Regions from separate parts of the Arthrobacter burdickii genome, predicted to be linked through region 2. Evidence: predicted binding sites of a transcription regulator. Region 2 holds the regulator's gene; the other holds the start of a gene.

Region 1 (3,409 bases), on a different contig from region 2:
GACACGGCTGAAGGGCCGGGAGCCGAAGAATCCGCGGGAGGCCGAAAGGGGACTGGGATGCGCGGACTCCACGGTCGGCGTCGCGCCGAGCAGGGGTTTCAGGCGGAGTGCGTCCTTGCCCCACAGGATGGCGACGAGCGGACCGCCCCGGGCCACGAGAGCGCGGATGGCGGCGTCGGTCACGAGCTCCCAGCCCAGGCCGCGATGCGAGGCGGGATCGCCGGCGCGGACCGTCAGCACCCGGTTGAGCAGCAGGACCCCCTGCTCCGTCCATCCGGACAGGTCACCCGTGGCGGGTGGAGCCGCCCCCGTGTCCGCGGCCAGCTCCCGGTAGATGTTCGCGAGGCTGCGGGGAAGCGGCCGGGTCGCGGGATCGACGGCGAAGCTGAGTCCGACGGCGTGCCCCACGGTCGGGTACGGGTCCTGCCCCACGATGACCACGCGCACCCTGTCCAGCGGGGTGGTGAAGGCCCGCAGGATATGCGGCGCATCCGGAAGGATCCGCAGCCCGTTGTCCAGGTCCGCCGCGAGCGATGCTGCGAGCTGGTGCAGTACCGGTTCGACGGGCTTGAGCGCGGCTGCCCAATCCTCGGGGACCAGCTCCTCGATGCCCGCGGGAGCAGCGAACGGGAAGACCGACTCGTTGGGCGAGGGCGGGGTGGAGGTCCGCGGCCTCCCGGTCTTTCGTGCCGCACCCGTCGTCGAGGAGGCAGGGAGGTCGAAGAGGGCGCCGTCGTCGGTCATGGCACTATTCTTCCGCGCCGCCGGGGCGCCGTCCGTTCGAATGACATGCCTGTAATTCCCCACTACCATTGAGTAGTAGTTGTGCCCATTGGAGGAAGGCGGTAATGGAGATGGCTGAGCCGATGCGGCAGCCTGCCGACACGCCCTCCGGACAGGACGCGAAGCTGGCCCTGGGTGACCGCGAGCAGCGCATGCTCGCGCTCGAACGCGAGTGGTGGAAGTACTCCGGTGCGAAGGAGCAGGCCATCCGGGACCTTTTCAACATGTCCGCCACGCACTACTACCAGGTGCTCAACGCGCTGATCGATACCGAGGCGGCGCTCGCGCACGATCCCATGCTCGTGAAGCGGCTGAGGCGGCTGAGGTCCACCCGCCAGAAGGCACGCTCCGCTCGCCGTCTCGGCGCGGACATCTAGAACTGTCCGCTACCCCGACGAGCGAAGGACCACCCTCACCCATGACCGAGCACCCGCGGGACGAGTTCGACAGGGTCCCGGAGGCTTCAGTGCGCCAGGGCGTCCACCGGGAGCGGGTCATCCCTGCCGGATCAAGCGGCCTCGGCCTCAAGATCACCGTGGGGGTCCTCGCGCTCCTGATCGGCCTGGGCTCCTACTTCCTCCTTCCCCGGCTGGGCCTCGCGGGAGGTGGTGGTGCCGCGGCGTCGGCCACCGGGCAGTCCACAGCCTCCGGTCCGGCCTCGGACCCGTCGTCGACGGCGAACGGCGACGCGAGCACGGATGCGACGGAGGAACCGTCCTCGGACGGCACTGCTTCGGACGAGGACGCGGACGAGGACGCGGACGAGGTGGACGATTCCGACCGAGCCCAGACGGTGAACGTCCTCAACGGCACCGGCGCCCCCGGCTTGGCCTCCGTGGCAGCCGGCCGGCTGGCATCCGCGGGGTGGACCTCGGCGCTTCCCGGGAACTGGGCCGGCGCTCCCGTGGACGCCTCCGTGGTCTTCTACAACGGCGAGGCACAGCGGGCCGGGGCCGAGGCGGTGGCTGAGGACCTGGGCATCACGAACCTCGTCGACAGCGCGGATGTCTCGCCGGATATCTCCGTCGTGCTCGGACCCGAGTTCCAGTGATCCGCAGTTCGAGGGGCGGCCGGAACAGCGTCGCGGAGTGACCGTGCGACCGGACGGCAAGGATGCTTCGACGCGCTCAATCGGCTTGCACTCACGGGGTGGGAGTGCTAATTATTGAGTTAGCACTCGCGCGCGCAGACTGCTAAGAAGCGCGTGACGGGTGAAGCAGGCAAACCTCTGTGGTGAGGGTGGAGCAGGAACGTGAAAGAGATCGTTCCGGCATCGCCCGGCCGTCGCGGGCACCACACGCAGGCAAGCATTGATGTGCTGAAATGCAACCGTCCCGAAAGGACCTAAGCCGTTATGGCCAAGATCATTTCTTTTGATGAAGAGGCCCGACGCGGCCTCGAGCGAGGCCTCAACATCCTCGCTGACGCCGTCAAGGTAACGCTCGGCCCCCGTGGTCGCAACGTCGTACTCGAGAAGAAGTGGGGCGCCCCCACCATCACGAACGACGGCGTGTCCATCGCCAAGGAGATCGAGCTCGACGACCCGTTCGAGAAGATCGGCGCAGAACTCGTCAAGGAAGTTGCCAAGAAGACGGACGACGTCGCCGGCGACGGAACCACCACCGCCACCGTGCTTGCCCAGGCACTCGTCAAGGAAGGCCTGCGCAACGTCGCAGCCGGAGCTGACCCCCTGAGCCTGAAGCGCGGCATCGAGAAGGCCGTCAAGGCCGTCACCGACGAGCTGCTCGCCTCCGCGAAGGAGATCGAGACCAAGGAGGAGATCGCGGCCACGGCCTCCATCTCCGCGGGTGACACGCAGATCGGTGACCTGATCGCCGAAGCCCTCGACAAGGTGGGCAAGGAAGGCGTCATCACCGTCGAGGAGTCGAACACCTTCGGCCTCGAGCTCGAACTCACCGAGGGCATGCGCTTCGACAAGGGCTACATCTCGGGCTACTTCGTCACCGACGCCGAGCGCCAGGAGACGGTCCTCGAGGATCCCTACATCCTGATCGTCAACTCGAAGATCAGCAACGTGAAGGACCTCGTCGCTGTCCTCGAGAAGGTCATGCAGTCCGGCAAGCCGCTGCTGATCATCGCGGAGGACATCGAAGGCGAAGCCCTCGCCACCCTCGTGGTCAACAAGATCCGCGGCACCTTCAAGTCCGTCGCCGTCAAGGCCCCGGGCTTCGGTGACCGCCGCAAGGCGCAGCTCGCGGACATCGCGATCCTCACCGGTGGCCAGGTCATCGCCGAGGAAGTCGGCCTCAAGCTCGAGACCGCCACCCTCGACCTGCTCGGCACCGCCCGCAAGGTCGTCGTGACCAAGGATGAGACCACCATCGTCGAGGGAGCCGGCGACGCCGACGCCATCGCCGGTCGCGTGGCCCAGATCCGCGCCGAGATCGAGAACTCCGACTCCGACTACGACCGCGAGAAGCTGCAGGAACGCCTGGCCAAGCTGGCCGGCGGCGTTGCAGTCATCAAGGCCGGTGCCGCTACCGAGGTCGAACTCAAGGAGCGCAAGCACCGCATCGAGGACGCAGTCCGCAACGCCAAGGCTGCCGTCGAAGAGGGAATCGTCGCCGGTGGCGGCGTCGCCCTCATCCAGGCCGGCGCCAAGGCG
Region 2 (3,409 bases):
TCCTCGTTCCGCAGTTCGGCGAGCTTGCGCAGGAGCTCCTCCTGCTGGTGGTCCAGGTTGCGCGGCGTCTCGACATTCAGGTGGACGCGCAGGTCTCCCCTGCCCTGGTTCCTGAGGTGCGTGACGCCGAGCCCGCGGAGGGTCATGATCTCGCCGGACTGCGTCCCGGGCTTGATGACCAGTTCCTGGTCGCCGTCGAACGTGTCCAGCTGCACCGTGGTGCCCAGCGCGGCCGCCGTCATGGGCACGCTCAACGTGACATGGAGGTCGTCGCCGTCGCGGAGGAACGTCGAGTCGGTGTTGACGCGGATCTCGACGTACAGGTCGCCCTGCGGGCCGCCGGCGATGCCGGCCTCGCCCTGGCCGGCGAGCTGGATGCGGGTGCCCGTGCTGACGCCGGCGGGGACCTTGATGGTCAGGGTGCGGCGCGCACGGACGCGTCCCTCGCCGCTGCATTCGTGGCAGGGGTTGGGGATCACGGTGCCGTAACCCTGGCAGGTCCCGCAGGGCGCGCTCGTCATGACCTGGCCGAGGATCGACCGGACGGCCCGCTGAACCTGGCCGGAGCCGCCGCAGATGTCGCAGGTGCGGGGCGACGTGCCCGGCTGGCAGCAGGTCCCGTCACACGTGGGGCAGACCTCCGCGGTGTCCACCTCGATCTTCTTGTTGGTGCCGAAGACGGCATCCTTGAGGTCGATCCGCACGTTGATGAGCGCGTCCTGGCCCCGTCGGGTCCGGGAGGGCGCTCCTGCCTGCTGGCCCCCGCCGCCGAAGAAGGTCTCGAAGATGTCCTGGAACGCGAACCCGGAGCCCGAGTAGCCGGCACCGTAGCCGTTGTCCGTGCCGTTCTCGTTGCCGGTCGTGTCATAGATCCGCCGCTTCTGCGGGTCGGACAACACCTCGTAGGCATGCGTGATGCGCTTGAACTCCTCCGCGGCGTCCTCACCCGGGTTCACGTCCGGGTGGAGCTTCCGGGCGAGCTTGCGGTACGCCTTCTTGATTTCCTCCCCGGTCGCACCCTGCGCCACACCGAGGACCTCATAGTGATTACTCACTCGTGCACATCACTTCCTGTTGGAGATTTCTGTCTACTGCTCGCCGGTCGTGCCGGCGGAATACCGTTGTGCCGGCGGAATACCGGGGACGGCCACGGGGGCCGGTGCCTACTCCTCGAGGATCCTCGAGAGGTAACGGGCGACGGCGCGCACCGCGGCCATCGTCGTCGGATAGTCCATGCGGGTGGGCCCGAGGATCCCGAGCTTCGCTCCGGCGTCCGGACCGTAGCCTGTCGCGACCACGGAGGCCTCCGACAGGCCACCGTAGGGGTTCTCGCTGCCGATCCTCACCGAGATGCCGCGGGCGTCGTACTCCATCTCCGACAGGAGCCTCAGCATGACGACCTGCTCCTCGAGTGCCTCGAGAATGGGACCGATGCTGAGCGGGAAGTCACCCGTGGACCTGGCGAGGTTCGCCGTTCCTGCCAGCAGGATCCGGTCTTCACGTCCGAGCCCGGCGAGCTGCTCGAGCGCTTTGATGATCGTACCCCCGTGCGCCCGCAGCGCGGGGGGCAACTGCGATGCCGCGACGCCCAGCTCACCCGCAAGCGCCGACAGTCTCACCCCGGACACCGCGGACAGGATGCGCTGCTTCAGGTCCGCGAGCTCGGCTTCCTGGATGTCCGCGTGCGTCCGGACGATGCGCTGCTGGACGGTACCGTTGGTCGCGATCAGGACCACGAGGATCTGCTGCGGAGCCAGCAGGACGAATTCGATGTGGCGGACCGACGCCCCGCCCGTACGGGGGAACTGGACGACGGCGACCTGGTTCGTGAGTTGGGCGAGCAGCCGGACGGTCCGGTCCATGACGTCGTCGAGGTCCTCCGCACCCTCCAGCAGGGTCTGGATCGCCTTCTTCTCCGGCGCGGACAACGGCTTGACCTCGGAGATACGGTCCACGAACAGGCGGTATCCCTTGTCCGTGGGGATGCGGCCCGAACTCGTGTGGGGTGCCGCGATGAGGCCTTCCTCCTCGAGGACCGCCATGTCGTTACGGATGGTGGCGGAGGAGACGCCGAGGTGGTGCCGGTCGACCAGTGCCTTGGAGCCGACGGGCTCCCGCGAATGGACGTAGTCCTCGACGATGGCCCGGAGCACTTCCAGGCGTCGCGGTTCACTCATTCGATGTCACCTCCGGGTCTGCACGAACAGGCGTGGGGGCGGCTCCGAGCGATTAGCACTCGACACACCCAAGTGCCAAGTCTAGTACGTCCGAGCCGATTGTTAGCATTGGGAACCCGGGCCGCGGCAGACCGCCGAAGCCCTCGGCGGAAGGACAGCTCGGGATGGACTACGGCTGGGGAGCACAGGATATTACGGCTCCGAAGCGGGTCAGCCTGCCCGATGTCCCGGTGGAGAAGGACATGGTCCTCGAGGACGTGCAGAGCGGATTCGTCGGCGCAGTGGTCCGGGTCGAGAAGTCCGGCGGGCTGCATGTGATGGTGCTCGAGGACCGGCGCGGGAAGCACCGGACGTTTCGGCTCGGCCACGGATTCCTCCTCGACGGACAGCCCGTCCACGTCGTCGCACCCGTGCAGCGCGCAGCGCCGGCGACCACCCGGACCGCGTCCGGATCGGTCCGCGTCGAGGGCGCGCGGGCGAGGACTGCGCGGGCCAGCAGGATCTGGGTGGAGGGACAGCACGACGCCGAGCTGGTCGAGAAGGTCTGGGGGGACGATCTCCGGCTCGAGGGAATCGTCGTCGAGCCGCTGCACGGCGTCGACGATCTCGCGGGCGCGGTTCGCGCGTTCGACCCCGGTCCGCAGCGGCGGCTGGGCATCCTCGTCGACCACCTGCTGCCCGGCACCAAGGAGTCCCGGATCGCACAGCAGGCGATGACCGTGCCGGGGGCGCGCCACCACGTCCTGATCGTCGGCCACCCCTACGTGGACGTCTGGCAGGCGGTGAAGCCGGCCGCGCTGGGACTCGACGCCTGGCCCGTTGTGCCGCGGAACGAGGACTGGAAAACCGGAATTCTCGCCGGGCTCGGCTGGCCGCACTCCAACCAGGCGGCCGTGGCCCACGGCTGGAAGCGGATCCTCGCCGGCGTCAGCACCTACGCCGACCTCGAGCCCTCGCTGCTCGGCCGGGTGGAGGAGGTCATCGACTTCCTGACCGCTCCCCCGGGCACCGCCTGAGCAGTCCGGGCGCCGCCACCACGTATCCTTGGACACAGTCCGGGGGAACAATCCCGCCAGCCAGCAAAGGAATTGACGTTGTCCAACACCGCCGACCAGCAGCACCACGGGCGGGGCGAGTCCCGGCCCGCGTTCGAAGGGACGCCGGCACAGGCCCTTCCCCTGACGGCCTCCGAGGACCGCCAGTTCGCGACGCTGGCGCACTTCGGCGGCATC

What was found. The regulator HrcA, encoded in region 2, represses chaperone genes, less so after heat shock. The targets are predictions, from matches to a motif close to TTNGCACTCGNNNNNNNCGAGTGCNAA.
Region 1: groL (chaperonin GroEL) is a predicted target of HrcA. The motif match lies at 1,954-1,980, and genes of this name have one in related genera.

The regions. Positions count from the first base shown of each region.
Region 1 is NZ_JAROCG010000002.1:33,122-36,530, forward strand. Features, by position in the region: gene P5G52_RS14830 (uracil-DNA glycosylase) at 1-744, opposite strand, end outside; gene P5G52_RS14835 (DUF3263 domain-containing protein) at 855-1,160, shown strand; gene P5G52_RS14840 (LytR C-terminal domain-containing protein) at 1,202-1,834, shown strand; gene groL (chaperonin GroEL) at 2,138-3,409, shown strand, end outside.
Region 2 is NZ_JAROCG010000001.1:2,457,166-2,460,574, reverse strand. Features, by position in the region: gene dnaJ (molecular chaperone DnaJ) at 1-1,055, opposite strand, end outside; gene hrcA (heat-inducible transcriptional repressor HrcA) at 1,164-2,177, opposite strand; gene P5G52_RS11525 (DUF3097 domain-containing protein) at 2,342-3,193, shown strand; gene P5G52_RS11520 (DUF4870 domain-containing protein) at 3,272-3,409, shown strand, end outside.